Regions from separate parts of the Flindersiella endophytica genome, predicted to be linked through region 1. Evidence: riboswitches for the same ligand, from Rfam matches in the RefSeq annotation. Region 1 holds a riboswitch; each other region holds the start of a gene.
The links. Region 1 has a riboswitch for ZMP and ZTP ahead of ACYVF6_RS45855 (cyclodeaminase/cyclohydrolase family protein). Riboswitches for the same ligand answer to the same signal wherever they lie in the genome.
Positions count from the first base shown of each region.

Region 2: another riboswitch for ZMP and ZTP. It lies ahead of ACYVF6_RS15360 (serine hydroxymethyltransferase); the one in region 1 lies ahead of ACYVF6_RS45855 (cyclodeaminase/cyclohydrolase family protein).
Region 3: another riboswitch for ZMP and ZTP. It lies ahead of ACYVF6_RS29190 (hypothetical protein); the one in region 1 lies ahead of ACYVF6_RS45855 (cyclodeaminase/cyclohydrolase family protein).
Region 4: another riboswitch for ZMP and ZTP. It lies ahead of folP (dihydropteroate synthase); the one in region 1 lies ahead of ACYVF6_RS45855 (cyclodeaminase/cyclohydrolase family protein).

Region 1 is NZ_BAAGYY010000044.1:208,495-214,162, reverse strand. It holds gene ACYVF6_RS45880 (GNAT family N-acetyltransferase) at 1-1,056, opposite strand, end outside; gene ACYVF6_RS45875 (VOC family protein) at 1,112-1,552, opposite strand; gene ACYVF6_RS45870 (helix-turn-helix transcriptional regulator) at 1,589-2,020, opposite strand; gene ACYVF6_RS45865 (bifunctional 5,10-methylenetetrahydrofolate dehydrogenase/5,10-methenyltetrahydrofolate cyclohydrolase) at 2,017-2,868, opposite strand; gene ACYVF6_RS45860 (hypothetical protein) at 2,874-3,215, opposite strand; gene ACYVF6_RS45855 (cyclodeaminase/cyclohydrolase family protein) at 3,212-3,805, opposite strand; ZMP/ZTP riboswitch at 3,830-3,912, opposite strand; gene ACYVF6_RS45850 (hypothetical protein) at 3,991-4,956, shown strand; gene ACYVF6_RS45845 (GNAT family N-acetyltransferase) at 4,953-5,495, shown strand; gene pyrE (orotate phosphoribosyltransferase) at 5,492-5,668, shown strand, end outside.
Region 2 is NZ_BAAGYY010000013.1:664,677-670,344, reverse strand. It holds gene ACYVF6_RS15370 (type III PLP-dependent enzyme domain-containing protein) at 1-243, shown strand, start outside; gene ACYVF6_RS15365 (GNAT family N-acetyltransferase) at 265-999, shown strand; gene ACYVF6_RS15360 (serine hydroxymethyltransferase) at 1,088-2,350, opposite strand; ZMP/ZTP riboswitch at 2,386-2,484, opposite strand; gene ACYVF6_RS15355 (YbaB/EbfC family nucleoid-associated protein) at 2,743-3,393, shown strand; gene ACYVF6_RS15350 (hypothetical protein) at 3,390-3,716, shown strand; gene ACYVF6_RS15345 (immunoglobulin domain-containing family protein) at 3,729-4,517, shown strand; gene ACYVF6_RS15340 (hypothetical protein) at 4,543-4,995, opposite strand; gene ACYVF6_RS15335 (acyl-CoA dehydrogenase family protein) at 5,040-5,668, opposite strand, start outside.
Region 3 is NZ_BAAGYY010000024.1:290,691-296,358, reverse strand. It holds gene ACYVF6_RS29205 (ABC transporter permease) at 1-422, shown strand, start outside; gene ACYVF6_RS29200 (ABC transporter ATP-binding protein) at 431-1,465, shown strand; gene ACYVF6_RS29195 (ABC transporter ATP-binding protein) at 1,462-2,535, shown strand; partial or broken gene ACYVF6_RS29190 (hypothetical protein) at 2,495-3,601, opposite strand; ZMP/ZTP riboswitch at 3,620-3,707, opposite strand; gene ACYVF6_RS29185 (enoyl-CoA hydratase/isomerase family protein) at 3,730-4,524, opposite strand; gene ACYVF6_RS29180 (LacI family DNA-binding transcriptional regulator) at 4,573-5,586, shown strand.
Region 4 is NZ_BAAGYY010000036.1:160,337-166,004, forward strand. It holds gene ACYVF6_RS39215 (transketolase family protein) at 1-312, shown strand, start outside; gene ACYVF6_RS39220 (metal-dependent hydrolase family protein) at 343-1,599, opposite strand; gene ACYVF6_RS39225 (dienelactone hydrolase family protein) at 1,727-2,635, shown strand; ZMP/ZTP riboswitch at 2,666-2,759, shown strand; gene folP (dihydropteroate synthase) at 2,784-3,602, shown strand; gene ACYVF6_RS39235 (MFS transporter) at 3,586-4,782, opposite strand; gene ACYVF6_RS39240 (hypothetical protein) at 4,830-5,066, opposite strand; gene ACYVF6_RS39245 (SDR family NAD(P)-dependent oxidoreductase) at 5,179-5,668, opposite strand, start outside.

The DNA of each region.
Region 1 (5,668 bases):
GATTCCCATGGCTACCGCGGGTGCCGAGGTGGTGGTGGGCTCGAGGGTGCCTTTGCCGTCACTGACCGCGAGGGTCCAGCGGCCGGTGTTCCACGCCGCTCCGGGGTCGGTGAGGTCAAGGCGGACCTCGGCCGAGACGGAGTCGTCGTAGCCGCGGGCGGCGATCGCGCCCTGGGCGTCGACGAGGCGGGTCATCCAGCACCAGCCTTCGCCGTGGGGGCGGGTGCCGCGTTCGCTGAGTTGCATGGTGAGGGCGCGGTTCTGCGGCGCCACGAACGTGATCGTGCGCGCGACGGGATAGTGGCCGGCCAGCAGGCGGGCGAAGGCCAGTTCGGTGTCGAGGTCGGAGGCGACGTGATGCCCCACCGCGAGCCGGAAGAACTCGCGGTTGCCGCTCGACTCCTTGTGGGAGAACGTGATCGACCCCGTGAGGCGCCCGGAGTGCTCGGCGACGTACGCCTCCTGGATCCCCGGGTAGCCCAGCATCCGCCGGGTCGCGAAGAAGTCGCCGTACGAGAGGTTGCCGGGCTCCTCGCACGCGAGCGAGTCGTGCAGCGCGCGCATCGCGGGCAGGTCGGCCTCCTCGGCCGGGCGGACGACGACCGGGGACGACGGCTTGGGCAGGTCGGCGAAGTCGCGCAGGTCGACTTCGTACTCCGGGAACGAGCCGGCGACCTCCCAGCCGTGCCGCCGGTAGAACGTGTGGTTCATGGGATAGAGCGTGGCGATCACCTCGCCGCGTTCGCGCATCGCGTCGAGTGCGGCGGCGACCAGCCGCGAGCCGACACCGCGCTGCCGGTACCCCGGGTCGACCGCGACGCCGGAGACGCCGCCCATCGGCACCTTCCGGCCGCCGAACCACTGGCCGAGCTCCCAGATCGAGAACCGGCCGACCAGTTTGTCGCCGTCGGTCGCGACGAGGCGCCGGTCGAGCGGGTTGTTGGAACGGTCGTCGTCCTCGTCGAACGCCGACGGCCGGGCCGAAAACGCCAGCTGGCTGAGCTGATGCAGCGGCTCGCGTTCGTCCTCGCGTGCGGTTCTTACCTCGATTCCCACAGAATCGGACGATATCTGGCGAGCCCAGCCGTCGGACAGTGGATTTCCGCGCCGGCTACTTCCAGGCGACCGACTCGTCGAGCTGCTCGCTCGGCTGCGTCAGGCTGTACCAGTTGCCGGAGTCGTCGCGGAAGATCGCCTCGACGCCGTACGGACGGTTCTCCGGCTTCTGGATGAACTCCACGCCCTTGGCCGACAGCTCGGCATACGTGGCGTGGCAGTCGTCGGTGTTGAACGCGCCCGCGCCCAGCACGCCCTTCGCGATCAGCGCCTTGAGCTGCTCGGCGGACTCCGGATCCATCGACGGCGGGCCCGGGACCATCAGCGTGAGCTGCAGCTCGGGCTGGTCCTTCATACCGACAGTGACCCAGCGCATGCCGCCTTCGCCGAGCGTCATGTCGAACCGCTCTTCCAGACCCAGCTTCTCGGTGAAGAACTTCTTGGCGGAGTCCTGGTCGAGTACCCACACCGTTGCCAGGCCGAGGGACGTGATCATGCTGTTCCGCTTTCTACGTAGGGAGATGTGCGCTTCTCACGCTAGGTCTTCCCCGTCCGGAAGGGCTTCTTGATTCTTGCGGAAGCCACCGGCCCAGAAGAGTACGAAGCAGCCGGGGATCGGCGGCGGCCCGGAGCTGCGCGCCGACGCCTGGAACTCGCCGGGCGTCAGCCCGGTCTGCTGCTTGAATCGCGTGCAGAACGTGCCGAGGCTGGTGAACCCGACCAGCATGCAGACCTCGGTGACCGTCAGGTTCGCCGACCGCAGCAGCTCCTGGGCGCGCTCGATCCGCCGGCGGCTGAGGTACTGACCGGGCGTCTCACCGTAGGCCTGCTTGAACAGCCGTACGAAGTGGTAACGCGAGTAGCCCGCGGTCGCCGCCACGGCGTCCAGGTCCAGCGGCTCGGCCCAGTCGCGATCCATGGCGTCCTTGGCGAGCCGCAGCCGGCGCAGCAGCGCGGTGTTCACGCTCCGATGCTGGCACGGCTCCCAGGTGCGGTCACAGCGGCGGTGACGGTGTGTCGTAGCAGTACTGCGGTCGTGACGGGTCCGACGCCGCCGGGTACCGGGCTCAGGCCGCCCGCCACCGGCTCGACGGATGCGGCGTCGACGTCGCCGACCAGCTTGCCCTCCGGCGTGGGGTTGGTGCCGACGTCGATCACGTACGCGCCGGGGCGAACGTGCCGATCCGTGATCAGGCCCGCGCGACCGGCCGCGACCACGAGGACGTCGGCCTGCCGGGTGATCGCGGCCAGGTCGGAGGTACGGGAGTGCGCCACGGTGACCGTCGCGTTCCGGTCGAGCAGCAGGTGAGCCACGGGCTTGCCGACGACGGTCGAACGGCCGACGACCACAGCGTGCCGGCCGGCCAGATCGATCTCGTGGTGGTCGAGCAACGCGAGGACGGCGGCGGCCGTCGCGGGAGCGAACGCGGGCTGCCCGGCGGCGAGCCGGCCGAGGCTCAACGGGTTCGCGCCGTCGACGTCCTTGGCGGCGTCGATCGCGCCGGCGAGCTGCTGGGCGGACGGCAGGCCGGCCGGGAGCGGCGACTGGAGCACGATGCCGTGCACGGCATGGTCGGAGTTCAGCTGCCGGAGCGTGGCGCGGATGACCGAGCCGTCGGGTTCGGCCTCGATCACCTCACAGTCGACGCCGACCTTGGCCGCGGCGTTGGAGATCGTACGGACGTACCACGCGCTGGCCTCGTCGCCGCTCACCACCACGACGGCCAGCTTCGGCGGCGTGGGGCGGGCCGCGACAGCCGAGGCGACCTCGGCGCGGATCGCGGCCGCCGGTGCCTTGCCGTCCAGGCGCATGGCGGTCACTTGACGACCTCCTCACGCACAGCCGCGATGGTCGCGGCGGCTCGGGAGACGAGGCAGTCCACGCCGCCGACGGCAGCTGGGCCGCCGAGGTGGACCTCGACGTCGACGCGGGCAGTGGTCGCCACGGCGCTTGCGGCAGGAGCAGGAGCAGCAGGAGCAGCGGCACCGGCACCGGCAGAAGCAGCGGCAGGAGCAGGAGCCGCGGCAACGGCAGCGGTGAGGGGGTTGCGGTTGCCGATCTGCAGCGGCTCCTCCGCGAGCTCGATCAGCTGGGCCGAGGTGACCTCGGCGTGGATCGCGGGTGGCGGGGGGTTGGCGGTCAGGTGCGCGGCGGTCACGTGGCGATCTCCCTGCGGACGGTCGCGACGATGGTGGCGGCTCGGGCTACCAAGTCGTCCACGCCGTCGTCGGCGGCGGGTGGGGAGCCGAGGTTGACTTCGACGTTGACGCGGGCGGTGATGGCTGCCGCGCTGGCAGCGGCCGCTGCCGCGGCGACGTCGGTGAGGAGGTTGCGGTTGCCGATCGGCAGCAGCTCTTCCGCGAGCTCGATCAGCCGGGTGGCGCCGGCCACGACGGCGGCGGGTGGGCGGGCGGCTTCGACCAGGGCGGACCGGATCGCCTGCTTGCGGGAGTCCTGCTGCTCGGGTGTGTCCTTCGGCAGCCGGTAGGCCTGCGAGACGACCTCGAACGCCTCGGCGTCCTCCGCGGCCAGCTGGAGCGCCTCGGCCCGGCGCTCGTCGGCCTCGGCGATGATGCGTTCGATCGTTGGCGCGTGCTCGGCGTATTTCGGGGACTGGCTGTAGCGGCCGACCATCGCGAGCAGCGCGGCTGCCTGGGCGGCCTGCAGAGCGGCGGCCGCGCCACCTCCGGGCGCCGGAACCTTGGCCGCCAACTGCTCGAGGAAGTCGCCGATGGTGATGTCGTGCAAGATCGATACCTCCGTGGACAGGCTCGGAAGCACCCAGGCGATCGATGCCGCTCGACTCGTGACCGCTCCCCGGTGGTGACCCACCTACGCCAGTCGCGGTTTCGGCCAGACTACCTCTGCTGCTCGCGCGAGTTGGGCTACGACTCTAAGCTCTACGAGTCCGACGTCCAGGGAGGGAACCAGCTGTGTCCGCGCAGCCACCACAGTGGCAGCCGTCGCCTCAGCAGCGGCGGCCGCAACCGGGGCAGCAGCCGCCAGGCCGGCAGCCGTCGCCTCAGCAAGGGCAGCAGCAGCGCCCACCGCAAGGCCCGCAGCAGGCAGGTCCCCCGCGCTCGCCCGGTGCCCGCCGCGGCCCCAGCGAGCCGGGCCGATCCACAGCGCCCCCGAACGGCACCGGACGCGGTCGGGTCGCGCTGGCCGCCGGCCTGTCCGTCGTCCTGCTGATCGGCATGTTCACCGCCGTCACCTGGGCCGCGATCGCCGCCGAGAAGCAGCGGGAGCGGATCGCCGCGCAGCCGAGCCCGACGCCGTACTCCGTCCCGAAGTCGGCGGATCCGACCGAAGCGCCTCCTGCGAACGTTCTGGCCAAGCTGCCCACGAAGCCCGATCTGTGCGCGAAGCTGCAGACCGCGCTGGCCGCCGAGCTTCGGCCAGGATCCGCCAAGCCCAACAAGACGAACGACGGGGAGCGCCAGAACTGCCGGTGGGGCTCGCTCGACAAGCAGCGGGCCACCTGGGTCGCGCTCGAGGTAAGCGTGTACCCGGATCGCGAACCGGCGACCGCGATCGCCACTGCCGGCCAGGAGCTCGCCGAGGACAAGGACTACGCCGCCGACACCAAGAGCAACGGCGGGTTCCACAAGAACGTCCACGACGTCAGCGGGATCGGCGACGAGGCCTTCGGCGACGACTCGAGCAACATCATCACAACCGATGACGTGGGCGAGAAGGAGGACGAGATCAACTACCACGTCGCCGGAGCGCACCTCTACGTCAGGTCGGGCAACGTCCTGATCGAGGTCAACTTCCTCGGCGCGACGTATCCCGAGACCCAGAACGTCAAGACCCTGCGCGGCACCAACCTCACCTACGAGCAGGCGGAGCCGAAGGCCAGGCAGATCGTCGAAACAGTCGTGGAGCAGCTCAAGTGAACGTCGAGCTGCGCCCGCTCGCGATCGACGACTGGCCGGCGGTCCACGCCTGGGCGAGCCGCCCGGAGGCCTGCCGGTTCCAGACCTGGGGCCCGAACACCGAGGACGAGACGCGGACGTTCGTCGCAAGTGCGGTCGCGGACGCCGCGCTCCAGTCGCCGCCGCGCCTGTTGTACGTCTTCGTGGTCGACGGCGACGTGCTCGGCAACGGCGCGCTGATCTTCCACAGCCGGGCGCAGCGGCAGGGCGAGATCTCCTACATCGTGCATCCCGATCGCTGGGGACGCGGCATCGCGAGCACGGCCGGGCGGGAGCTGCTGAGGATCGGGTTCGAGGAGCACGGCCTGCACCGGATCCAGGGCACCTGCGACCCGCGTAACGCCGGCTCGGCCGCGGTGCTGAAGAAGCTCGGCATGCGCTACGAGGGCCGGATGCGTCACACCCAGCGCATCCGCGACGGCTGGCGCGACTCGGAGCTGTTCAGCCTCCTCGAGGACGAGTGGGCCGAAGCCGGCCGCGGGATATCGTCGGGAGCGTGACCGAGCAGCCGACGGGTCTCGCGACCCGGATCTACGAGACGGCCCACCTGACCGGCGAGTTCCTGCTGCGTTCGGGTGTGACGACCAGCGAGTACTTCGACAAGTACCGCTTCGAGTCCGACCCCGCGCTGCTGCGCGAGATCGCCACCGCGCTGGCGCCGCTGGTCCCGTCG
Region 2 (5,668 bases), on a different contig from region 1:
CTGCCGATCGTGCGCTTCGCCGAGTCCGTGACGGGCGAACGTCGCGACACCTCGGGCGTCGAGGTCTCGCAGGTCAACGACCAGCACGGCTTCCTCGACCTGCCCCCGTCCTCCGACCTCGCCGTCGGCGACCGCGTCTGCCTCGGCGTCGCCCATCCCTGCACCGCCTTCGACAAATGGCGGCTGGTGCCGATCGTCGCGGACGACGGCAGGATTCTGGAGATCGCGCACACGTTGTTCTGAGGCGCGGCTACCGTTTGCCGGATGGACGATCTCGAACGTGCGGTGCGCAACGCCGCCGCGCTCTGGACGGCTCTCGCCGAGGCCCGCGGGAACGAATACGTGCGTACCGACGGGTTGCTCGTCGTCGAGGGTGGCCGGCGCGGCCGTCGCGTGATGATGCTGTCCGGCGAGCCGGCCGATGCCGACGTCGCCGAGGCCGCCCGGCAGGCGACCCTACCCTCGCAGGCCGGCGTGACAGTGGAGGACTCGTTCGGCACCGTCGATCTGACCGAGCAGGGCCTGGTCAAACGCCAGCTCGCGGTGATGATCCGGCATCCCGCACCGCTCCCCGCGCTGCGGCCGTCGGCGGTCAGCGTCTCCGAGATCGACGGGCCGGACCTGCTGACCGTGGTCGAGCGGATCGGGGTCGACGGCTTTCCGCTGGAGACGTTCCAGCCGTACGAGCAGGGGACGGCGTTCCCGGCCGGGCTGCTCGACCGCCGGGACATCCGGTTCTTCCTGGCCGAGTGGGAAGGTGAGCCCGCGGGCATCACGGTCATCGTCGAGGCGGGCGGCGCCGCGGGCGTCTACTGGGTCACGACGCTGCCGGACTACAGGTCGCGCGGCATCGCCCGCGCGATGATGCACACCGTGCTCGAGCGCTACGCCGACCGGCCGGCGACACTGACCTCGGCCACGGCGGCGCGGCCGCTGTACGAGTCGCTCGGCTTCCAGACGCTCACGATGGCCAACTGGTGGATCGCCGCAGCTTCCTAGCCGTCGCCGCGTGCGATCACAGACGAAACCGGCTGGGCGCGGCTCATGGTCGAGCCGCACCCAGCCGGTTCGTTCAACGAAGGGTCGGTCAGGCAGGCCAGCCGGGGATCGGGAAGGCGGAGCAGAACTCCTTGACCTCGGCGGCGATCCGGGCCAGGGCGTCGTCGTCTTCCTTCTTGCCGGCTTCGATCGCCTCGTCCATCCAGGCGGCGATGCGCGGCATGTGGTCGGCCTGCATGCCGCGGGTGGTGACGGCCGGCGTACCGATCCGGATGCCGGACGGGGACCAGGGCTTGCGCGGGTCGAACGGCACGGTGTTGAAGTTGAGTTCGATACCGGCCTTGTCCAGCGCCTTGGCCGCCGGCTTGCCGGCGATGTCCTTCTTGGTCAGGTCGATCAGGATCAGGTGGTTGTCGGTACCACCGGAGATCAGGTCGAAGCCGCGCTCGTTCAGCGCGTCGGCCAGGGCAGCGGCGTTGGTGACGATCTGCGCCGCGTACGTCTTGAACTCGGCTGTCGCCGCCTCGTGCAGGGCCACCGCGATCGCTGCCGTCGTGTGGTTGTGCGGGCCGCCCTGCAGGCCGGGGAAGACGGCCTTGTCGAGCGCCTTCGCGTGCTCCTCGTCCGACAGGAGCATCGCGCCACGCGGGCCGCGCAGGGTCTTGTGGGTGGTCGTCGAGATGACCGGGGCGTGCCCGACCGGCGTCGGGTGGGCGCCACCGGCGATCAGGCCGGCGATGTGGGCAATGTCGGCGACCAGCAGCGCGCCGACCTCCTGCGCGATCGACGCGAACGCCTCGAAGTCGATCAGCCGCGGGATCGCCGTGCCGCCGCAGAAGATGACCTTGGGCCGTTCCTTCAGCGCCAGCTCACGCGCCGCGTCCATGTCGATCCGGCCGGTCGCCGGGTCGACGCCGTAGTGCACCGGACGGAACCACGTGCCGGTCGCCGACACCGGCGAACCGTGCGTCAGGTGGCCGCCGTGCGCCAGCTCCAGCGACATGAACGTGTCGCCCGGCGTCATGAACGCCAGGTAGACGGCGAGGTTCGCGGGCGAGCCGGAGTAGGGCTGTACGTTGGCGTGCTCGACGCCGAACAGCGCCTTGGCCCGCTCGATCGCGACTTCCTCGACCTCGTCGATGAGCTGCTGGCCTTCGTAGTAACGCTTGCGCGAGTAGCCCTCGGAGTACTTGTTGGTGAGGACGGTGCCGGTGGCTTCCAGTACGGCGCGAGAGACGTAGTTCTCGCTCGGGATCAGCCGGATCTTCTCGAACTGCCGGCGCCCCTCCGCCTCCACGAGCTCGGCGATCTTCGGGTCGGCATCGGCCAGACGAGTCGTCAGGTCGGTCATCGTGCTTCCTCCTGGGTCAGCGTTGGTTCCAGCGACCCAGACACCCAGGCGCGCGGTGCCGGTACGGGCTCTTGCGTCTCGTACGCGGCTCCCCGGTGGTCGGTTCCACCCCAGCGCCAGTCGCCGCGTACCCCGACGAGCCTAGTGCAGCCATCAGCGGAGGGAGCGGAGAGATGCGGGTGCTGGTGCGGCTCCTGGTCACGGTGGTGAGAAGGAGCCGCTTTCTGGTCGTGTCCCTTTTCAAGGGACGTGGCCAGGCGCCACCGCGCGGTCCGTTACCGGCCGCACCTGTGCCGCAGGTCTGAACCTTGACACTGTCCGGCATCGCCGCGATACAGTCGGCTGGTCGGTACTGGGGCCGGTCTGACTGGGGCAAGCACGGGGTGGAATCGATGCAGACAGGTGAGTCACGCTCGCTTGGCGAGCGGATTCTGTATGCCCAACGTGAACTGTCCGCTCAACTGTTCACCGCCGAGGATCGGCGAAAGGTCCTACGCATCACCGTCGACGGCACGCAGCGAGTGAAGACCGTCGACCTGGACCCGTGTTGGGCAAAGTCGATTCAGTCACAGAATCTGGCTCGCGAAGTATTCGCCTGCCACATGCGGGCCCGCGAAGATTCGGCAGCAGCAGCCGAGACAGTGTACGCAACCGCTGGCCTAGACAACCAGGCTGCGAGCGACGCAGGAGCCGTCATTCGTACAGCGGTGGACACCATTCCCGAAGCTTCAGACCTGATCCGGCGCCTGCAAGCGGAAACAGTGCGCTCGGAACGTGCCCGTGGTGCGGTGGCCGCCGAGTTCGACCTTCGCGGAGAGCCGCACCGCGTGGACATCCGCGCTCGTCACGCGACGGAAGTCGAGCCGGCCCGACTTGCCGCGGATATCTGTGCCGTACTGCAAGAGTGCGGCGAGGCGGCAGTCAGCCGCCGGGTCGAACTGGCGTCCGGTCTGACCGACGGCCGGTCCTTCGAGGACCGTGCCCAGGAACGGCTCGAGGAGTTCAACCAGACACTGGCCGCACTACGAGCGAGGTTGCCTTGACGAAAGAAGTAGATCGCCCTGCGATCCGCACAGCCGGTGATGAGTTCTTCGGCGTCGGGGGAGACATGTGGAGAACTGCCGGCAGTTTCGACGAGGAGCCTGTGTTCCTTCGTGCTCGTGACTGGGGCTACCAGGGCGAGGGCTCGGATCCAGACAGTTCGTACGAGGCCCTGCGGGCGAAGGTGCGTGACTTCCTTCGGGATGGTGCGGACGCATTTGGCGAGCTCCGCACCGTGCTCCACAGCGTCGCCGCCCGAAGTGAGCAAGCCGAAGAAACCAGTGCTGCCGAGCTTCTGCGCATCGGTCGCCGTCTCAACGAATAAGGCGGATCGCTCATGAGCGACGAATACCTGACTGATGAGCAGGAACAATACTACCGATACAACCCGAGAGTTCCGGTAGACGAGTACAAGGATCGATGGAATCGGGCCACCCGCGCCGATCCTCCGCTCAATCGAGAGCCGCCTGGTCCCGCCAGCGTCCAACTTGTTGATGTCATTATGGGGTACGCACCGGCTGACATAGCGGATAGATGGCTCGAGGTCCGGAAATTCCTCATGGATCCGGGAGATCCGGCCCGACTTCGGGCCGCTGCTGATGCCTGGTGTCCAGAAGGCAGAAGTGGTGGCACCGGATCGCTGTACGGTATGGCAAAGGCTTGGAACCGTAAGCTGCACGACTCGATGTATGAGCTCAAACTTCGATGGTCCGACAGTGCCTCTGAAGCCTTGGAAAGTTATCTGAACGACAAGGTGGATTCCGATTGTCTCGGTCCACTCGAAGAGCATTGCGAGAAGATCGCCATCGCGCTCAGGGCCAAGGCCGAAGCCCAGGAAGCGGCGAAGAAGTCGGTCGATGGCATGCTGATAGATCTTGCTAGCAGCAGCGGGGCTGGGTTGCTTGTAGGGGCGGCGCTGGCGCCGTTCACTGTCGACACTCTTTCCGCGGTAGCGATCGGAGCCGCCGTTGCCGTGGCATCCGGGTTGGTGAAGATTGCGTTCGACATCGTGCGGGGCTACTTCGAGTTCGCAAAGGCATGTGAGGACGCGCTCGACAGGATCGGAGTTGAGATGAGTCCGCTTGGTGGGTTCGGAGGCCGCTGGCCGCGCCCTTGGGCCGGCTAGAGTCAATGGCTGTAGCGCTCCTCGGCTACTGGTCTCCAGTCCCTTTCCCGGCCGTGACCGCGCGGTAAATCTGGTAGAAATGTAGTTCGCACCAAAGGCAGACAATCGCGGTCAGGCTTGAGAATGCTGTATAGGCCAGCCGGTCTGTGACGCCGTAGGCCAGCACGGAGTACAGGGCGCAGACAACGGTTATCACTCCGAGGCGAGGAAGATACTTACGGCACACTTCGGACGTCAGCGTTCCGTTGCGGCCCAGCCTGATCGTTGGAAGCAAAAGAACGATCGCCAATAGATGAAGAAGCACTCCACCCGCGAGTGCGAAGTAGGTAGTGCTCGTCAGTTGATCGTGTCCAAGCCATAGGATCAAGGCGAGGACGGGATATGCCCCCAGCAGGATCAGGATCAGTCCCGGAATGCCGGTCTTGATGCCGCCGTAGTAGCTGCGTTCGGCGCCTCTCGGGAGCTGGACGGATGGCATGGGCTCAGGATAGAGGAACCGCAAGGCCCAGGTAAGCGCGCCGCTCAGAAGGTGCCGGCGCGTTCGAGGATCTCGCCGGTGTTGACCGAACGGGGGAGGGTGCCGAACGTGCGCCCGCCGTCCATGCCGAGGCGGGATGCGCAGAAGGCCTCCGCCACTGCCGCCGGGGCGTGTTGGACGAGCAGGGAGCCCTGCAGCACCAGTGCCATCCGCTCGGCCAGGCGCCGGGCGCGGAACTCGATGTCGGCCAGGTCGGAGAGGGACGTGAGGACGTCCTCGGCCGCCGCGTCGAGGTGGGGGTCGATGCCCCGCGCGGCGCCGATCTCGAGCAGCCAGGACTCCAGAGCCGCCGGTTCGCGCTGCAGAGCACGCAGCACGTCGAGCGCCTGCACCGATCCCGAGCCCTCCCAGATCGAGTTGAGCGGGGCCTCGCGATACAGCAGCGGCAGCCCGGAGTCCTCGACGTACCCGTTGCCGCCCAGGCACTCCAGCGCCTCGGCCACCAGCGCAGGCGTGCGTTTGCAGACGAGGTACTTCGACACCGGCAGCGCCAGCCGCAGGAACGTCGTCTCACCCAGGTCCACCGCATGCGCCAGCCGCAGCCCCAGCCACATCGCCGCCTCCTGCTCGACCGCGAGGTCGGCCAGCACGTTGCGCATCAGCGCCTTGTCGA
Region 3 (5,668 bases), on a different contig from region 1:
ACTTCGCGATCACCGTGATCCTGGCAGTGGTCGGCTGGACCGACCTGGCACGAGTCGTTCGAGGCCGCTTCCTCGCGTTGCGGCAGGAGGAGTTCGTCACATCCGCGCGGATCGACGGCTGCAGCCGGCCGCGGGTGATCTTCCGGCACATGCTGCCGTCGTTCACCAGTCACCTGATCGCGTCGGTCACGCTGTCGATTCCGGGGATGATCCTCGCGGAGACGGCGCTGAGTTTCCTCGGCCTCGGCCTGCAGGCCCCGGCGGTGAGCTGGGGCGTGCTGCTGCAGGACGCGCAGAACGTCAGGGTGCTGGCGACCGCGCCCTGGTTGATGATTCCCGGCGTCGCGGTGGTCGTCGCCGTGCTCGCGCTGAACTTCGTCGGCGACGGGCTGCGGGACGCCGCCGATCCGTACAAGAGATGAGGGTGCCGATGCCACCCAGCGAGGTGCTGCTCGAGATCGAGGACCTGCGGACGCAGTTCTTCACCCGGGAGGGTGTAGTGCGCGCCGTCGACGGCGTGAACCTCACTGTGCCGCGTGGCAAGACAGTCTGCGTGGTCGGCGAGTCGGGCTGCGGCAAGAGCGTGACGGCGCGATCGGTGCTCGGGTTGGTCGACGAGCCAGGACGGGTGGTCTCCGGCTCGATCCGGTGGCACCGCGCCGGCGACGAGAGCGTGGACCTGGCGACGTTCGGGCGCAGGAGCGAGCAGTTGCGTCGTGTCCGGGGGGCCGAGATCGCGATGGTGTTCCAGGAGCCGATGGCCTCGCTGTCACCCGTCCACACGATCGGATCTCAGCTGCTCGAGGCGATCCAGACCCACCTACCGCTGTCTGCTGAAGAGGCCCGGGTGCGGGCGGTCGAGCTGCTGCGGCGGGTGGGGATTCCGCACGCGGAGCAGCGGATGTCGGCGTACTCCTTCGAGTTGTCGGGCGGCATGTGCCAGCGGGTGATGATCGCGATCGCGCTGGCGTGCGACCCGGCGCTGCTGATCGCCGACGAGCCGACGACCGCGCTGGACGTGACGACGCAGGCCCGGATCCTCGACCTGATTCGCGATCTGCAGGCCGACACGGGGATGTCGGTGTTGTTCATCACGCACGACCTGGGTGTGGTCGCCGAGGTCGCCGACGAGGTGGTCGTGATGTATCTCGGCACGGTCGTCGAGCATGGTCCAGTCAACGACATCTTTCACGACCCGAAACATCCGTACACGAAGGCCTTGCTGGGATCGATTCCACGGATGGGGGAGGGGACGAAGCAACGGATGAGCGTGATTCGTGGCAACGTCCCGCATCCGTCCGACCGGCCTGCCGGCTGTCCGTTCCATCCGCGGTGCGACTCGGCGATCGCCGGCGTCTGCGACGTGGACGACCCGCCTGTGGTGCCGGTCGGGGAGGGCCGGACGGCGCGGTGCGTCCTGTATGCCCAGGACCGGGTGAGTGCTGTCGAGGAGGTCGACGCGTGAACGAGTCGATTGTCGAGCTGCGGGACCTGTCGGTGCACTTTCCGGTCAAGCACGGCCTGCTGGGACGTACGGCCGGACAGCTCCGCGCCGTCGACGGGGTGAACCTCGGCATCCGGCGCGGCGAGACGCTGGGACTGGTCGGCGAGTCGGGCTGTGGGAAGTCGACGCTCGGCCGGTCGATCTCGCGAATCCTGAAGCCGACCACGGGTCGGGTCCTCTACCGGGACTCCGCCGGCGCCGTCACCGACCTGGCCCGGCTGGGATACCGGGAGCTGCGGCCGTTCCAGCGGGACATCCGCGTGGTGTTCCAGGATCCGTTCTCGTCGCTGAACCCGCGGATGACGTTGCTGCAGATCGTCGGCGAGCCGTTGCGGGCGAACCGGATCGCTTCGGGGTCGGAGCTCGAGCACCGGGTCGCGGAGATGCTGACGCGGGTGGGACTGTCGCCGAAGTACATGGACCGGTTCCCGCACGCGTTCTCCGGTGGTGAACGGCAGCGGGTCAACATCGCCAGGGCGCTGATCCTGAACCCTCGGCTGGTGATCGCGGACGAGCCGGTGTCGGCGCTGGACGTGTCGGTGCGGGCGCAGATCCTCAACCTGCTGAGGGATCTGCAGGAGGAGCTCGAGCTGACGTACCTGTTCGTGTCGCACGACCTGTCCGTCGTGGAGAGCGTGTGCGACCGGGTTGCCGTGATGTACCTCGGCAAGCTCGTCGAGCTGGTGGAGACCGCGTCGCTCTACTCCACGCCGCGGCATCCGTACACCGAGGCGTTGCTGTCGGCCGTGCCGCGGCCGGATCCCCTGCTGCGCGAGACCGGACGCCGGATCCGGCTGTCCGACGACCTGCCGGATCCGGCGAACCCGCCGGCCGGTTGCTCGTTCCACACGCGGTGCACGTATGCGGTGGAGGGTACGTGCGATGTGGCCGGCTCCGGGCCGGCGCTCGACGAGATCTCGCCGGGGCATCGGGTGGCCTGCCTGCGTACGGACGAACTGTCGCTGGCAGGTGTGAGTGGTGTCAGGGATGTCAGTGGTGGAACAGCCGGAGGCCGGTCCGGGCGAGCGTGATGCCGTGTTCCCGGCAGACGGCGGCCACGTCGCCGGAACGGATCGAGCCGCCGGGCTCGGCGATGTACTTGACGCCGTGGCGGTGGGCGTGGTCGACGTTGTCGCGGAACGGCAGCGCGCCGTCCGACACGAACGCGACGCCGGTGAGTTGCCTGATCCACTGGTCTCGTTGGGCGGCTGTGAGCTCGTCCTCGAGGTAGCGGATCTGCTCGTTGATCCGGTCCTGGCGTCTGGTGCCTGGCGGGAACGTCAGTGCGCGAACGGCGGGGTGACGGCGCAGCCACCAGGTGTCGGCCTTGGCGCCGCCGAGCCGGGTGCAGTCGACCCTCGACTGCTGGCCGGCACCGATGCCGAGCGTTGCGCCGTCGCGTACGTAACAGACGGAGTTGGACTGGGTGAAGCGCAGAGTCGCCATGCCCAGCAGGAGATCCGCTGCGGCGCGTGGTGGAATCGGGTCGCCGGTGACGAGCTCGAGGCTGCCTGCGTGGAGCTTCGGCTGGTCGCGGTCCTGGGTGAGGCGCAGCCCGAAGACGTCGCGATGCTCCTGCTCGGGCGGCGTGAACGACTGGTCGGCCTCGATGACGAGGAAGCTTCCGCGCTTCTTCCTGGCGAGCGTGGCGACCGTGCCGGGCGCGTAGCCAGGAGCGACGATGCCGTCGCAGACCACAGTGGTCAGCAACTCTGCCAGCTCGGCGTCGACGGGATGCGAGACGGCAGCGAAGTCGCCGAACGACGACCTGGGATCGGCGTCGCGGGCCCGGAGGTAGGCGCTGGCCAGGTCTCCGGGATCGGCGACGCCGTACAGCTCCGCCGTTACGTCGTCGATCGGGCCGGCCAGGGCGGTGCCGGCGGGGGAGACGTGCTTGAACGAGGCGGCCGCGGGTATGCCCAGCGCGTGGGCGGCTTCGCGGACGAGTTGCCAGCCGTTGAGGGCGTCGAGCAGGTTGATGTAGGACGGCTGGCCGTTCAGCACGGTGATCGGCTCGGTGCCGGGGGTGACCGGGGTGGCTCGGGCGGCCTGGTGGGGGTTGGTGCCGTAGCGCAGATGCATGGTTTTGGTTGCCTCCTCAGCTGCTGTCGCTGACGGAGGCGCCCAGGCGTTCGACGCTCGCGTCTTGTTTGTGCGGCCGCTCCCCGGTGGTGGTCCACCTTCGCCAGTCGCGGCCGTTCTCCTACTGTACCTAGCGTCCCTGGCTAGTTCCCCTTGAAAGCGGGGTCGCGCTTGTCGATGAACGCGTTGATGCCTTCCTTGGCGTCGGTGCTGGCGAAGAGGTTGGACAGCACCTGCTGCTCGACGGTGAGACCTGTCTCGAACTCCATCGCGAGGCCGTCATCGATCAGGCGCTTGGCGGCGCGGGTGGCGAGCGGTGCCTGGCCGGCGATCGTTCCGGCGAGCTCGACGGCCTGTTCGTACAGGCGATCCGGCTCACAGACCTGGCTGATCAGGCCGAGGGCTTGCAGTTCGGCCGCGGTGGCGAAGCGGCCGGTGAGGACGAGCTCCTTGGTGAACCTGGAGCCGGCGGCGCGGGCCAGGCGTTGCGTACCGCCGCCGCCGGGGAGCAATCCGAGCTTGACTTCGGGCAGGCCGAACTTCGCCTTCTCGGACGCGACGATCAGGTCGCAGCAGAGCACGACCTCGAAGCCGCCGCCGAGGGCGTAGCCGTTGACGGCCGCGATCGTGGTCTGGGGGAGGCGTTCCAGGGCGGAGAACACCTCGCGGCCGAGGCGTTGGTAGTCGTCGAACGCGGGCCGGCTCACGTTGTGGTACTCCGTGATGTCGGCGCCGGCGATGAAGCCGCGTCCGGTACCGGTCAGGACGAGCACGCGGATGTCGTCGTCGCCTTGGAGCGCGGCGAAGTAGTCGCGGAGCCGCTCCAGGATGCTGCGCGACAGCGCGCCCAGCGCCTCTTCCCGGTCGATCCGCAACACGGCGACGCCGTTCGCGTGGCGTTGCTCGACGAGGTGGTCGTGCAGGCGCTGTTCGCTCATGGCCGGGTCTCCTTCACGATCGCGTTAAAACGTTTCTACACTGAAGCCGTGTCCACGATCGTCGAGGTGGCCCGGTTGGCGCAAGTGACGCCGTCGATCGTGTCCAGGCTGCTCAACGGCGACCCGTCGCTGCGGATCCGGCCCGAGACGCGCGACCGCGTGCTGGCGGCGGCCGAGGAACTGCAGTACGCGCCCAACCATGCGGCCCGGGCGCTGCGTAGGGCTTCGGTCGGCACGTTGGGGCTGGCGGTGCATGACATCCACAACCCGGTCTACGGCGAGATCATCGCCGGCGCGGAGGCGGAGGCCAGGCAGCAGGGCAGCATCCTGATCCTCGCCGACGTCGACAGTCTCGCCTCCGACGACACCACGTTCCGCCGCGTCGTCCGCGGCGGCGCGATCGACGGGCTGATGTTGCAGCGCAACGGCGAGGCGTCCGACCGCGTGGTCGAGCGGGTGGCGGGCGCGCGGTTGCCGCTGGTGATCCTGAACGAGCGGGTCCGCCCGCCGTTGTCGGGTGTCGCGGTGGAGGACCGGCGGGCGGCGGCACTGGCCACGCGGCACCTGGTGGCGCTAGGTCACCAACGGGTCGCCCACCTCGAGCTCGGCGGAGGCAACTCCCGAGCCCGCGACCGCCGCGCCGGCTGGCGCGACGCCATGCGGGAGGCAGGCCTAACTGTGTCCCCCGACCTCCTCCGCGTCGGTGGCGTCCGCCCCGAGACGGGGTACGTCGGGCTGATGGAGCTGCTCACCACGCGCCAACGCCCGACCGCGGTCTTCGTCGGCACCCTGTTGTCTGCGATCGGTGCCCTGACGGCGGCGAGAGAGGCGGGGCTGGAGGTTCCCGGCGACCTGTCCATCGTGGCCTTCCACGACGCCTGGTTCGCCGAACACGCCAGCCCTCCACTGACCGTGGTCCGCCTCCCCCTGCGCGAGATGGGCGCCAGAGCGGTCCGCCTCCTCGGCGAGATCACCGGCGGCGCCGGCCCACGCCAGATGACAGTGACCGATCCGGCCCCCGAACTCCTCCGCCGCGGCTCCACCGCCCCACCCCGCGACTGACGGCTTCGGCGGCCGAGCGCCTGCACCTCAGTTTGCGGTAGCCGCAACCAGCCGCCACCGTAGCTGCCCGTCACGGCAGCTT
Region 4 (5,668 bases), on a different contig from region 1:
GACCGGCTGGCCGGCGACGGCATAGTCGCGCGGGTGGTCGACGCCTACTCCGTCAAGCCGATCGACGTGCCGGCGCTGCACGAGGCCGCGATGGAGACCGGCCGGATCGTGACGGTGGAGGACCACTGGCCCGAAGGCGGCCTGGGGGAGGCGGTGCTGGCCGCCTTGGCGACGGCGCCACTGATGCCGAAGACACAGCGGCTCGCCGTCCGCGACCTGCCGGGCTCGGCCTCGCCGGCCGAGCAGCTCCGGCTGGCCGGCATCGACGCGGAGTCCATCCGGGCGAGTGCGCTGGCGTTGACGACGGGGTGACGGCCCGAGCGTCAGGCAACCTGCGGGCTCCTAGCCGAACGTGCGCTTGCGTACGACGCCCTGCTGGACGACGCAGACCACGTTGGCCGGATCGCCGAGGAGCCGGATGTCGGCGAGCGGATCGCCTTCGCACACAACGATGTCGGCGAGCTTGCCGGCCTCGAGGGTGCCGATCCGGTCGGACAGTCCGAGCAGCTCGGCGGCCACGCGCGTGCCGGCCTGGATGGCGTCCGACGGCGCCATGCCGAGCGCGACCAGGTGGCCGAGCTCACGGAGGTTCTGGCCGTGCGGGCCGATCGCCGAGTCGGTGCCCATGGCGATCCGCAGGCCGCGTTCGATCGCCCTGGCGATGTTCTGGTTGGTGATGGCGACCCAGCGCATCTTCTTCTCGTAGTGGTACGGCGCCATCTTCGCCTGGTCGATGCCGTCGGACGTCGACAACGTGGGTACGACGAACGTGCCCTGCTCGCCGGCCAGGTCCATCGTCTGGTCGTCCAGGCCGTAGCCGTGCTCGATGCTCGTCACCCCGCCGCGCAGCGCGGAAAGGATGCCCGCCGTGCCCTGCGCGTGTGCCGCGACCGGGCGGCCGCCGTGGCGGCGCACCTCCTCGACGACGGCCCGGATCTCGTCCTCGGTGAGGCCCTCGTCCTCCGGCTGGTCGTGCGGGCTGCTCGTGCCGCCGGTCGCGCAGACCTTGATGACGTCGGCCCCCTCGCGCAGCAGCCGGCGCACGGCGACGCGTACCTCGTCGACGGTGTCGGCGACCTCGCCGAGCCCGCGGCTGACGTCGAATCCCTCGGGCGTCGAGAAGTCGGCGTGCCCGGCGGTGTGGCTCATGATCCGGATCGCCGTGTGCAGGCGCGGCCCCTCGGTCAGCCCGTCCGCGACGGCGGCGCGGTAGCCGGCGGCCAGCCCGCCGAGGTCGCGTGCGGTGGTCACGCCCGCGTGCAATGTACGGCGCAACCGGTCGGCCGTCCGGAAGACCTCGACCGTCGGGTCGATGGTGTATCGCATGGCGATGTCACGGGCCGACTCGAACGCCAGATGCACGTGGCAGTCGATGAACCCCGGCAGCACAGTACGTCCGCCGACGTCGACGACGTCCTCGCCAGCCTCACCGGCCGGGCCGGGCTCGAGCGCCGGAGCATCGGCAGCCGGTCCGGCATAGGTGATCGTGCCGTCCGCACCCACGCGGACGACCGCGTCGTCGAGCGGTGGTGAGCCGGTGCCGTCGACGAGCCGGGCACGGGTGATCCGGAACGGAGTGCATTTGTCCGAGGTTGGCATGCCCGGATTATGTCGCCGGCGGATGACGATCCGATGATCCTGTGCGTCGGGCGCATGTCATTGGACCGCATCCGGGGGTTCCGTTGGACCCTGGTTCGAAAGGGGTGCCAACGCCCTACTTGGAGTTATGTCCGGACACGGGAAGCTGCCTCGCCGCTCCATAACGGAGATCCACGACGACATCGGGCGGCTCAAGCACCGCGCCGACCAGCTCTCCCGCGATGGTCGGGCACTCGTGCGCAAAACGCACGCCATGCTGGCCCGCACCACGCAGGCGCTGGTGAGCTCCCGGCTCGTGCTCCGGCAGGCGTGGTCCGCCGGCGGTGGGGTAGTCCCTGGCGATGGGCCCGACAGGACACCGATGACCAGGCCGGACCGAAGCCGAACGGTCACGATTCCGTTCGGCACCGTCTGCCTGGATGCCGACCTGACCCTTCCGGACGCCGGGCAGGGCCTGATCGTGTTCGCACACGGCAGTGGGAGCAGCCGCCACAGCCCGCGCAACCGTTACGTCGCGAGGGTGCTCGAGCAGGCCGGTCTCGGCACCGTGCTGGTCGACCTGCTGACCGTCGAAGAAGACCAGGCCGACAAGCTGAGCCACCAGTTGCGCTTCGACATCCCGTTGCTGGCCAGGCGACTGACCGGTGTCATCGACTGGCTGCTCCGGCAGCCCGAGACGGCAGGCCGGCCGATCGGCCTGTTCGGCGCCAGTACCGGCGCGGCGGCCGCGTTGATCGCCGCCGCGGAGCGTTCCGAGCCGGTACGTGCGGTGGTCTCGCGCGGCGGCCGGCCCGACCTGGCCGGGGAGGCCCTGGCGTCGGTCGAGGTACCCGTGTTGCTCATCGTCGGCGGTCTCGACCACCAAGTCCTCGACCTCAACCGGCAGGCGACGGAGGAGCTGCGGTCGCCGGCCCGCCTGGAGATCGTCCTCGGCGCGACCCATCTCTTCGAGGAGGAGGACGCGCTGGAGCGAGTCGCCACGCTGGCCAGAGCGTGGTTCGTCCGCCACACCGGCGTGGAGCCTCCCAGCGACTGAGCACAGGCCGCCCGACTCCGTCTAAGCTCGGGCCTGAGCCGTGACTGGCGCGTACGGATGGACGAAACCATCGGGAAGCGGCTCCGTCCGCGAGGACGCGTCGCCGTGCGCCTGGGCTGCCTTCGGATCGATGCGAAAGAGGTGGCCCATGCCGCGCCTGGTGGGAATCGTCAACATCACAACGGACTCGTTCTCCGACGGCGGCAAGTATCTCGCCGCCTCCGACGCGCTCACGCATGCACGTGAGCTGCACGCACAGGGCGCCGACGTCGTCGAGCTCGGCCCGGCGTCGAGTCATCCGGACGCGGCCGCCGTCAGCCCCGCGGAGGAACAACGCCGGCTCGCCGATGTGCTCGACGCGCTGGCCAGCGTGGGCGTACCGGTCTCGGTCGACTCGTTCCATCCGGAGACCCAGCTGTTCGCGGCCGCGCGCGGTGCCGCGTATATCAACGACATCCAGGGCTTCCCGGACGCGCGCCACTACGCCGGCCTGGCCGCGACGAGCTGCCGGCTGGTCGTCATGCACTCCGTCCAGCGCCGCGGCCCGGCGACCAAGGTGGCCACGGACCCGGAGCAGGTCCTCGCGGGCATCGAGCGGTTCTTCACCGAACGGCTGGCAGCGCTGGAGGCGGCCGGCATCGCCCGGGACCGGCTGGTCATCGATCCCGGGCTCGGCTACTTCCTCGGTAGCAACGCCGAACCGTCGCTGCTGGCGCTGTCCGGCATCCGGCGGCTGAAGGCCCGGTTCGGTGTTCCGGTGCTGGTGTCGCCGTCGCGCAAGTCGTTCCTTCGTACGCTCACCGGATCCGGCCTGCCGCGGATCGGGCCCGCGACGGTGGCCGCCGAGCTGTACGCCGCCCGCGAAGGCGCCGACTACATCCGTACCCACGACGTGGCCGCGATCCGCGACGCGCTGACGGTCTTCGGTGCGCTGGATGCCCGCCGGGCCGTCAGCTCGCCGAGCTGAGCTTCCAGACCGCCGTCGCGACCGCGGTGCAGGCGATCGTGACCGCGGTCAGCGTGACGGCGGCGAACAACGAGAACACGTTGCTGAGCAGCCCGACCGTGATCGACGCGACCGCTACGCCGGTATAGATGCAGGTGATGAACGCCGCGGTCACCTCGCCTCGGCGCTCGGCCGGTGCGAGCTGGTTGACGTCCGCCTGCGAGCCGAAGTAGCCGAACCCGACGCCGAGACCGCACAGCAACGCGGCCAGCAACACCAGCCCCAGCGCGTGCGCCGGGAACGCCGCGACCAGCGCCGCGAGCCCGGCCACCAGCAGTGCGTGCGCGGCCAGCTGGGTCCCGCGCGGCGTCAGCCCGCTGCGTACGGCGAACGCCTGGGTGACGCAGGCGACGCCGAGCATGCACGAGGTGATCGCGCCGAGCAGGGCGAGGTTGTGGGTGCCGAGCAGCTGGCTCGCGTAGGTCGGCACGACCGACAGGTAGAGCGCACCGACGGCCCAGACCGCGGCTCCGGTGAGCCCTGCCTGCGCGAACCGTCCCCGGCTGCCGGCCGGGACCGAAGGCCACTGCAGCCGCCAGCTGCCGCTCGGCGTCGATGGCTCCGGCGCTCGCAGCACGGCGATGCCGACGCCCGCGGTGATGACGAGGCCGGCGAGGTACGGCAGTACGGTCGGCGCCGGTGCCCACTCGGCGAGCATGCCTGCCAGCACCGGCCCGACGGCCGCGCCTCCGGCCTGGCCCATCACCGCCCCGACCGCTGCCCGGGCAGCGTCGGCTGCCGGCTCGAGCTCCACCAGGGCTGCCGCGGCCGTGCCCGCGGTGGCGCCGAGCGCCGCGCCTTGCACGCCTCTGGCCACGAACAGCCAGACCGTGCCGCGGGCCAGCAGGAACACCACGGACGCGAGCACGGCGGCTCCGAGCCCGAGCGCGACCACCCGCCTGCGGCCGAACCGGTCCGACAGCTGCCCGAACAGCAACAACGAGGGCACCAGCACGATCGCGTACGTGGCGAAGATCAGCGTCAGCACGACGTTGGAGAAGCCGAACTCCTGGCGGTAGACGGCATACAGCGGCGTCGGCAGGTTCGCTCCGAGAAGCAGCGCGAACAGCGAGGCTGCGAAGATGACGAACGGCCAGCGGGTCCGGTTCACACGTGCCGGAACTTCGGTTCGCGAACCCATTGGTGCGGGTTAGCCGCGATTGTTCCGGCCAAACCCGGATGTGGGGGCTAGGTGGCGAAGATCAGGTAAAGATCCCAGGCGTTGTTCTTCGGCTGGCAGGCGTAGTCGTCGGCGCCGCCCGGATTGGTAGGCCAGAGCCAGGGCTGGGCGGCGGCATCGCACTCCGCTTCGGTCGGATAGGTCCCCTGGTACTGCCAGTAGTCCGCTGCCGCGACCCCGGTGGCGAGCCCGAGGCTGAGTACCGTCGTCACACCGATCGCCAGCGCACGCTTGCGAATCCCCATCGTAGACCTCCCTGCTCACGGTGCCGCTCTGGCTTGTCGTTCTCATCTGAGGCAAAGTTCGCGTGTCTGACAAGGCTTTCCGGTACGTCTGTCGCCTCCGGCAGCGGCCGGATCAGGACGCCGGCATCGAACTCCGTCGATCCTCGGGGTCGACCCCGAGAGCGGCCCGGCCGCCGTCGACCGGCAGCACCGTTCCGGTGACGAATCCGGCCGCGGGGGAGAGCAGGAACGCCACGACGTCGGCGATCTCCGAGGGCTGCGCGATCCGGCCGAGAGGGTGCACCCGGACCAGTTCGGCCTCGACGGTGCCGGCCGCCTCTGCCGGCAGGCCGCCCAGATGGTCGTCGAGCCTCGACGTGTGGACGCTGCCGGGCGCGACCGCGTTGACGCGGATGCCGACGGGGCCGTAGTCGACGGCGGCCGCGCGGGTGAGGCCCTCGATCGCCGCCTTCGCCGTCGCGTACGCTGCCGCTCCCGGCACGGCGCGGCCGGCCTGGTGCGACGACAGGTTGACGATCGACCCGGCGGTTCCGGCACGCAGGAACGCGCGGACGGCAGCCCGCGTACCGGAAAGAACGGGAACGAGGTTGTCCTGTACGGCA